3 regions of the Marinomonas sp. CT5 genome follow, and region 1 is predicted to be linked to each of the others. Evidence: predicted binding sites of a transcription regulator. Region 1 holds the regulator's gene; each other region holds the start of a gene.
The links. The regulator FliA, encoded in region 1, starts transcription of late flagellar genes. The targets are predictions, from matches to a motif close to CTAAAGTTNNNNNNNNNNCNGCCGATA.

Region 1 (3,255 bases):
ATTCCTGAGATACTATCAACGCGTCCAGCAACAGCAACAAGATGCACAAGTTTTTCTTCTACATCTCGAATTAAATCATTCACTCTAGCGATCACTTGACCTGTAAGGTCTTGGTACCCTTGCTCTAGAAGAATTGTGTTGAGGTTTGAATGCAAGGTGGTAGCGCTGTCATCGGCATATGCCAAGAAGACATCAATACGTTTATATAAGTCTCGAAACTCTTGTGGTGTTAAATCCCTCTGAATTAAGCGGCTCCAATCTTTTCTTAGCTCTCTTGCTTGGCTTTGAAGTTCGCTAGCAACAGGTACGCTACCATCGACCATATCCATGGTTTTATTAGCAGCGGAGTTGGTCAACTCAATAACATAGGTCAGTCGATCTGAGGCATCCGTTATTTTAGTATTACCAAGTGCTTCTTGGTTTTCATCTGCTACCAAATCAAGCGAGTCAATTTGAAAATCACGAATGGCATCATGAAGACTTCTTGTTAAATTACCAACTTCTTTATAAAAGCTATTATGTCTGGCTTCACTAAGTTCCTGTATAATTTTTATTGCTCCACTAAAGTCACCGACTTCAATGTGATTCAAAAGATCTACAGCACCATCCTTCACTAGGGTTTCAAACTCCCCTAAGTCAGATCCAAGTTTCTTTGACATTAAAAGCCCCTATTTAGCAGCATCTATACGTTCAAATATTTTCTCAATTTTTTCTTTGAGAGCCACTGCAGTAAAAGGTTTTACAACATAACCATTTACACCAGCTTGAGCTGCTGCAATAATTTGATCTCGTTTTGCTTCAGCAGTAACCATTAAAACTGGAATGCTTTTCAGTTTATCATCGGCACGAACAGCACGTAGAAGTTCTATCCCTGTCATACCTGGCATATTCCAATCCGTCACGAGAAAATCGATTGTTCCAGCTTGCAGTATCGGCAATGCTGTTGTTCCATCATCCGCTTCAACTGTATTGGTAAATCCCAAATCCCGTAATAGGTTTTTAATGATTCGTCTCATTGTCGAGAAATCATCAACAATCAGGATCTTCATGTTTTTATCCAATGCAACCTCCACACCCCAAAGGTATTGTTCCACAACTCATAATTAATCTCGCCAATCACTTAACCGAGCTCGTAATCGCATAGCCGCTTGACTATGTATTTGACTGACTCTTGATTCACTAACACCTAAAACAGCGCCAATCTCTTTCAAGTTTAGTTCTTCATTATAATAAAGAGATAAAACTAACTTTTCTCTTTCAGGTAGATTATCAATTTCACTTGCTAATTGACTTTGGAAACCACCCTCTTCCACTAAAGAATATGGTGCATTTCCAGTTTCTGATTCAACACTATCTAGATTATTTGTATCAGAATCTAACATTTCTTCATAGCTAAATAACTGTGTCGACATAGATGAATGTATCATTTCATGATATTCATCCATGCTTATATTCATATGCGATGCAACTTCCATATCAGACACTTCACGGCCCAACGTTGACTCTAATTCTTTAATTGCGTTAGCAACTGCCCGCCCATTTCGCCGAACTGACCTTGGAGCCCAATCTGTTTTTCGCACTTCATCCATAATAGAACCACGAATACGAATTCCGGCATAAGTTTCAAAGCTCGCACCTTTGGTTGATTCAAAGCGTTTGAATGCTTCGATTAGTCCCATCATGCCAGCTTGAATTAAATCATCTACATCAACACTATCAGGCAAACGCGCCAATAGGTGGTAAGCAATTTTTTTTACCAAATACCCATATTGTTCAACTATCGCATCAATTGATGGCGTCGCTTTTTTAGAGTATGTGCTGTATCCGTTTTTGGTCTGCATAAAATATTCTAAGCAACTTTTACTATTTAAGTTAGCTACGCAAACTAACTGTACTACATAGTTTCGCGTAACGCTTTCAGTAATAACATAATTTTACTAACTACCATACTTTAGTGACCCATAAAGTTGACTGTAGTGCTCAGCAGTATATACAGCTCTACTAATCAAGTTATGTGCCCGAGCAGGTTCGATGTCATCAGGAATTCGCTGACCGTCCGCAATATATACAACAGGTAAGCCTTCTTCAATAACTACACTAATCGCTTCACCAAGTGAAGCCGATTCATCTAATTTACTTAAAACACAACCATCTAATTGAATTTGAGAGTAAACATCGACAACTGTTTTTAATACTTGTCTTTGACTTGTACAGGGTAAAACTAATAATTTTTTAAGGCTTGCTCGAGCTCGCTTCATCATTAGCAATTGTCTTTCAAGATTTGAATCTCGAGGATTCATACCAGCAGTATCTACTAATACCAATGAGTAGTGACTATATTTAGCTAAAACTTCGTTTAAATCTGAATATTCATCAACCACTTCTACAGGCACATTTAAAATACGTCCGAATGTTCTTAACTGCTCATGAGCGGCAATACGATAAGTATCAGTGGTTATTAAAACCACACCGTCAGGGCCATGCTTTAATACATGCTGCGCAGCTATTTTACCTATACTTGTTGTCTTACCAACACCAGTAGGCCCCATAAAAGCAATACAGCCTTTAAGTTCCGAAGAACTAGAACGCACAGGGATATAGTCAGCTAAATGGGCAAGCAAGCGATTCCAATCATCCTCACGCCCCTTCAAATCAATATCATCGATTAGTCTAGAAATAACAAACTCTGATAACCCTAGCCCTTTTAACTTCTCACGAGCGCGCACTTCAACTGGGTTATCTTTAGAGTCTAATCGACTATTGTTCTTTTGATTCTGTTGCTCAAGCAGAGCTCGAACACTCTGAAGCTCAAGCTCCATATCTTTTAACTGCTGAGCACTTTCGTTATTACGAATAGACAAAGCTTCTTCAACAGCGGGATCATCTCTATCTGTTGCTAAAGGTGGCATTTCAAACTGTGGACGGGGGCGACTTTGCGGTGTCGATAACGGCTGAGCAGGACTTTTTTTCGCTTGTTCTATACGCTCTAGATATTCACTACTTGGATCTGCATTAGGCTCTGAGCGGGGCTTAGAAGCACGTTTTGATGTCATACTAGAAGGCAAAGATCCATCATAATCCAAAGCGGCGACAATCTCTATTTCACCAGTAGGCAGGCGCTGATTTGACAAAATGACCGCATCAGGGCCTACGGCATCGCGAACCTTCCGTATCGCTTGCCGCATGTCAGGTGCTCGAAACCGCCTAATTTGCATGAATAACGTTATCCTTCAAGTTTATTTTTCTTACAAATCC
Region 2 (3,255 bases), 140 kb from region 1:
CGCCTTGTTACTATCGGCCGAATTTTGAATAGCTTTAGCATTCGCTTCACGTTGCGCCCTAAATTGCTCTCCCGTACGCTGATCCTGCCTAGTAGCAACGACTCCCAAAGACTGTTTAGAAAAATCACTAGAATTAATAGACATACACTAGTCCTCTGAATGAAACAAAAGCTGGAACAAAGCTCCAGCTTTCCGTTACCACTAATTTTAGCCTAGAAGAGACAACGCTGTTTGCGGACGTTGGTTTGCTTGAGCCAAAATTGATGAGCTCGCCTGTTGAAGAATCTGAGCACTTGTTAGTTTAGCAGTTTCTTCAGCAAAGTCAGCATCACGTACACGTGAACGTGCAGCGGATACGTTTTCTTGTATGTTACTCAAGTTACTGATACTTGAACCCAAACGGTTTTGAACAGCACCTAATTCGGCACGTTTAGAGCCTACAGCAGAAATCATATTATCCAAAATATCGATCATACTTTGTGCATTGGCCATCGTTGTAACAGATGGTGCTCCAAAACCTTGCTCTTGATCGCCAAAACTTCTAGAACGACTCGCTGGTGGCTCTGGCATTTTAGGAGCGTTAGGGTCTACATAAACTTCGCCACGAGCTTCTGCATCAGCTTTCGCTTGAATCTCAGGGTCTACATACTCTTCACCATTGGCTTCAGCTTCTGCTCTTGCTTCTGCTTTTGCAGCTTCTTTCTGAGCATTATACTCAGCGGTTCTTGCTTCAAAAGTATCAACTTCTTCTTGATATTTTGCTTCATCTGCAGCGTTTGAAGACAAACCAGCCATCGTGAAGCCACCATTATTTGCATAATCCTGGTTATCACCTTTACTCAAGTCAAAGCTGATTGTTTGGTTTGCATCAGCACCAACTTGATATACACCCTCGTAACTACCATCTAGTAGAGCACGTCCACCAAAGGTTGTATCAGAGGCGATACGGTCAATCTCTGTAGACAAAGCACTAATTTCTTGTTGAAGCGCTTTACGATCATCTTCAGAGTTCGAGCCATTCGCAGATTGAATAGACAAAGTACGCATACGTTGCAGCATGTTTGTCGTTTCATCCAATGCACCTTCCGCAGTTTGCGCAACAGAAATACCATCATTGGCGTTACGAACAGCCTGATTCAAACCATTAACCTGAGAGGTTAATCGGTTAGATACCTGTAAACCTGCCGCATCGTCTGCCGCACTGTTAATACGCAAACCAGAAGACAAACGCTGGAAAGAGGTATCTAGAGTATTACCTGATTTCATCAACTGTCGCTGAGCACTTAAAGATGAAATATTCGTATTTACGTATAAAGCCATTATAGCCTCCTAGTTTTCATTTTATCCTGCAAATAAAGCAGCTCGTATAAGGTTTTCGACAACACTTTGAAAACCTTTAGTCAATTTAGGAATTTTTTTTCCCACATTCGGTAAAAAAACTCCCATCAAACGGCAAAAAAATGCCTAATTCATTGTTTCTAAAGACATTTAGAAACAATTTATTTTTAGAAAAATCTTTGCAATTTCTTTAAAAAAGACAAAAAACGCACATTTTTCTTAAAATCTCTCTATTTTCACGAAGCGGAGATATAACCCTTAAATTATTGCCAAAATTTGCGCCCTGATTTTGCCTCTTCCGGCAAATTTCCCCACAAAAAAGGAGTGTTTTTTGCCGCTCAAAATAACAATCAAAATTGATAGTCATCTCCTCTCAACAAACGGATAAAAAAGACACAAGGCGCCATTCTGCTAAAGCCACGCACAACGACTTAACAGTTATATGTCTTCGCAAAATATCTCTATTTAAGATCTGACTATTCATCTTGAAGTCCCCATTCAAGTGGAACAGACACACCCACTAGACAAGCGAGCGAACATGGCGGAAGGTGTCGAATTGAGCAGCCCGGCAAATAGAATTTAGGCAGAGTGTCTAGCCGTCGCCGAACAACAAAACGCCACAGCAAAATATCGCCGTTAATGATCTGACTATTCATCTTGAAGCCCCCATTCAAGTGGAACAGACACGCCCACTCGACAAGCGAGCGAACATGACAGAAGGTGTCGAATTGATAAAACAGGCAAATAGAATTGAGGCAGAGTTCCCAACAAACGCCGAACAACAAAACGCCACAGCAAAATATCGCTATTAATGATCTGGCTATTCATCTTGGACTCCCCACTCAAGTGGGACAGACACACTCATTTGTCGACCGAACAAACATGGCAATTCATGCCAAATTAAACAGACAGGTAAGTAGAATTGAGGCAGAGCTCCCAACAAACGCCGAACAACAAAACGCCACAGCAAAATATCGCTATTAATGATCTGGCTATTCATCTTGGACTCCCCACTCAAGTGGAACAGACACACTCATTCGGCGACCGAACAAACATGGCGGAAGGTGTCGAATTGAGCAGACCGACAAATAGAGTTGAGGCAGAGTGTCTAGCCAACGCCGAACAGCAAAACGCCACAGCAAAATATCGCCGTTAATGACCTGGCTATTCATCCTGAACTCCCCATACAAACGGAACAGGCACACACAGCTGAAAACCAAGCGAACATGGCAGGTCATGCCGAATTAAGCAGATAGGTAAATAGAATTGAGGCAGAGTTTCCAACAAACGCCGGACAGAAAAACACCACTGCAAAATATCATCATGACTATTCATCAGACCACCTTCGCCCATTTGGGCCAGAAAGAGATGAACGAAAAAGACAACACACATAAACATTCAACAGCTCATTGCTTTTCAAAAAAGCAAATAGATCATCCTGTTGAGGTCTAAAACTTAAAACGCAGAGGATGGAAAAGTGGCGGGCCCAATTTTTGACATAGCCATTCACTCCCTCTTTGCTATCCATAAAACATAAGCAAGAGAGCCAAGGTATGATACTGAGCCTGAAGAGCCTGCCATATAAACTAGACATCAAATTAGATCGCTTTAAAAAGACAAGCAAACCGCCTTTGACAAAAAAAGCAGGCAATCCAAACTGTTCTTTCAGTTCGATTCGGATACGAGTACCCCACCAAATATTCCATTAATTTCCACATCTGATGAGTAATCACGCTGAAAAGACCATTTATAAAAAAACACCTTTTCTAAACACACCATCAGACAACAAAAGCCAATCTCAAAGTCAGTCTTAAATTCTGAACTGTCTTTGGCATAAGCCTTAAAACACTGCCCTAAAGACCCAAAAACACGTTATTTGGGCAAAAAAAAGCCAGGTGAAAAATCACCCGGCTAAAA
Region 3 (3,255 bases), 140 kb from region 1:
TCAATTCGAGTGTCGGCACCTCGTGATCCTAGTCAGCGTGTTACGTATTTGTCGATTTTAGAGAATTTAGATGTTGAAGTGGCGGAAGAAAAAGCACGTATTGTTATTAACTCGCGAACTGGCACTATTATTATTGGTCAGCATGTTAAGGTCTCACCAGCAGCGATTACTCATGGCAGTTTAACGGTAACCATCAAAGAGGTTCCACCTGTTGCTGGGAAAGATGGAACGGTAACCGGTGGGGAAACTATCATTTCGCCTCGTGAAGGTATTGATATTGCTCCTGATAGTGGACATATGTTTGTTTTTGATCCTGGTGCGTCATTAAATGATATTGTTCGTGCGGTTAATCAGGTGGGCGCGGCTCCTGGTGACGTCATGGCAATTTTGGAAGGCTTAAAGCAAGCTGGCGCAATTAATGCGGACTTAGTGGTGATATAGTTTGGCGATGAATACTGTTCCACCAAAGCAAGATTTCTTTGCGGATTTTTCAAGTTTAACGGCTTTAAAGACGAAGGCGCAGCAGGATCCTGATGCCGCTCTAAAAGATGTGGCTCAGCAGTTTGAGTCTATTTTTATTAATATGCTGCTGAAAAATATGCGAAGCACTAATGAAGCGATAGGGAGTGATTTGTTCTCCAGTGCTCAAACAAAGCAATACCAAGAGATGATGGATTCTCAGATGTCACAAAGTTTGGCGAAATCTGGTGGGATTGGGTTGTCTGAAGCTTTGATTCGTCAATATCAAACTAAGCAGCAGGGCTTGTTTAGTTCTCCAGAAGCAAAACAACGAGGAGATGCCGATTTCCTGAATCAGGTGGCAAAACAGGACCTTGTTAGAATCAAGGCGTTGGCCCAGCGAGCTTCTACTGAATTTATCCATTCTGTACAACAAGAAGCATCAGACCTTTCTGCTGCTGAACAATCGTCAGCGCCGTCTGCGGTTTCAGTGATTTTTGATTCTCCTGATGAGTTTGTACAGAATTTATGGCCTCATGCTCAGCGAGTGGCGGCTAAGCTTGGTGTTAACCCAAAAGCAATATTGGCACAGGCCGCATTAGAGACGGGTTGGGGAAAATACCCTATTGCGAAGGAAGATGGGGCGGCTAGTTTTAACTTATTTGGTATTAAAGCCGATAACCGCTGGCAAGGTGATCGAGCTGTTGTAAACACATTGGAGTTTAGAGATGGTATAGCAAAACGCGAAAAAGCAGCGTTTCGTGCCTACAATTCTTTTTCTCAGAGTTTTGAAGATTATGCTGATTTCCTTTCAACGAGTGAGCGGTATAAAGATGCCCTTGAATCTGGAAAAGACGCGTCAATGTTTGCCGCTTCTTTGCAAAAAGGGGGATATGCAACGGACCCTAAGTACGCAGAGAAAATTGATAACATTCTTTCTAGTAAATGGTTTCAGAAGTTATAGCGTTTTTCTGGTCGTGAACCTTTGTGAGAGAGCCGTTCAAAAGAAGCTTGTATGCCTTGCATTGCTTGGGTTTTGGGTTATTTAAGCCTATTTAGTTTCTATTTTTTCAGTGTATTTTATCCCTTATCTAAATAATAAAATTCTCAAATTTCCATCTTTGGTAAAGTTTTTGCATAAGTAGTGATTAGAGACAAAAATATCTAATGGTTACTTCTGAAAACGTACTAGGGGTGTGAGCTATGAGCTCAAGTTTATATTCAATTGGTTTGTCTGGACTGCAGTCCAGTAATGCCCGTATTAACACTACAGGGCAGAATACATCCAATGTGGATACTGAGGGTTATAGCCGTCAAAGAACGGACACCACTAGTTCACCTGTTGGTGGTGTTGTTCTTCGTGATACGTCTCGACTTGTCGATAATTTTGTAAGTTCACAGGTTCGTACGGATACCTCCACTTTTTCTTATTACGATGCTTATCAGTCGATGATATCCACGTCTGATAATTTGTTGGCTGAAGACAGCATTTCGTTAAACACTTATCTCAATAAATCTTTTGATGCTTTGCAAACAGTTAATAACGACCCAACTTCATCGTCATTACGACAGCTTGCTCACTCAAGCTTGCAAAACTTGGTGCAGCAATATCATGTTCTGTCTGGTGTGGTGAGTGATCAAGAGGGGTTGGTTGATGAGCAGCTGTCTTCTTCTTTAGAGGATGTAAATGCGATTACTTCGGAAATCTCTAATTTGAATGGAAAGATTCTTAAACAAGAAGGTCTATCTATTTCTCCAGCGAATGAGCTTCGTGATCAGCAGGAGCTTTTAGCAAAAAATCTCTCTAAATACTTAGATATTAATGCACAATTTAATGATAAAGGTTTAATGACCATCCAATTGGCAAATGGTCAGCCTTTAGTCATGGATCAATATCCTACAAAAATAACAGTGAGACCAAACCCATTACAGCCGAAAAAAATCGATTTGGCGGTAAATTTTGGCGACTATGAAGTTGGATTAAAAACTCAGGGATTAGGTGGAAGTGTTGGCGGATTAATTGATTATCGTTCGGAGTTTAGTGTGTATGCTGATAGAACTTTAGGGCAGCATGCGATAGCTTTGGCTGATGCAATGAATACCCAGAATAAAAAAGGTATTGATGCTAATGGCGAATTTGGTCAAAATTTATTCTCATTGGGAAAAATTAATGTTTACTCAAGTTCTGACAATCTTCACAAGGTTAAGAATATCTCAGTCAAAGTATCTGATGGTCAGTCAGCTAAAATAACCAAAGACACTTTTGAGTTGACTCGAACTGATGATAATCACTTTTCGATTAAGAAATTTGACCTTAATGGTCAATCTACCGAGAAACCTATTACATTTGATCCGAGTACCTTAGCCAAAGATAGCGATGGCTATTTTACAATAGAAGAGCTGGGCATTGATCTGCGTTTGGCGGATATTAATGAAATAGACAGTGATGACGTGTTTCGTTTTACTCCGACTGAAGGGGCGGCCAAAGGTTTGTCTTTATTTGCAAAAAATGGTGAAGCGTTAGCATTGAGCGCTCCTATTGCTGTGAATACTAGTTCTGATAATTTGTCTGATGCAAAAATTTCTTTAACCTCAGTGACTAATACTAATCCTGAGTCTTCGGCTTTTTCTTCAGATGGGCCGCTTTACCCAAGTGCACCCCATGAAATTTATTTCACATCACCAAGTTCCTATGTTGTTAGGGATGCTTCTGGCGTCGAGATTGCTTCGGTTAGTAATGTTACTCAGTACACTAAATTACTTGAACAAGCAGGGTTATCTGAAGAAGCGGGCTTT

Region 2: the regulator FliA is predicted to act here: its motif matches at 1,374-1,400, upstream of C0J08_RS16730 (flagellin N-terminal helical domain-containing protein).
Region 3: the regulator FliA is predicted to act here: its motif matches at 1,584-1,610, upstream of flgK (flagellar hook-associated protein FlgK).

The regions. Positions count from the first base shown of each region.
Region 1 covers NZ_CP025572.1:3,352,535-3,355,789, forward strand. The annotation lists gene C0J08_RS16110 (protein phosphatase CheZ) at 1-659, opposite strand, end outside; gene C0J08_RS16115 (chemotaxis response regulator CheY) at 669-1,049, opposite strand; gene C0J08_RS16120 (RNA polymerase sigma factor FliA) at 1,104-1,841, opposite strand; gene flhF (flagellar biosynthesis GTPase FlhF) at 1,938-3,215, opposite strand.
Region 2 covers NZ_CP025572.1:3,487,682-3,490,936, forward strand. The annotation lists gene C0J08_RS16725 (flagellar protein FlaG) at 1-144, opposite strand, end outside; gene C0J08_RS16730 (flagellin N-terminal helical domain-containing protein) at 208-1,320, opposite strand; gene C0J08_RS16735 (hypothetical protein) at 1,815-1,994, opposite strand; gene C0J08_RS16740 (hypothetical protein) at 1,987-2,166, opposite strand; gene C0J08_RS16745 (hypothetical protein) at 2,159-2,338, opposite strand; gene C0J08_RS16750 (hypothetical protein) at 2,331-2,510, opposite strand; gene C0J08_RS16755 (hypothetical protein) at 2,503-2,673, opposite strand.
Region 3 covers NZ_CP025572.1:3,496,061-3,499,315, reverse strand. The annotation lists gene C0J08_RS16790 (flagellar basal body P-ring protein FlgI) at 1-441, shown strand, start outside; gene flgJ (flagellar assembly peptidoglycan hydrolase FlgJ) at 449-1,423, shown strand; gene flgK (flagellar hook-associated protein FlgK) at 1,663-3,255, shown strand, end outside.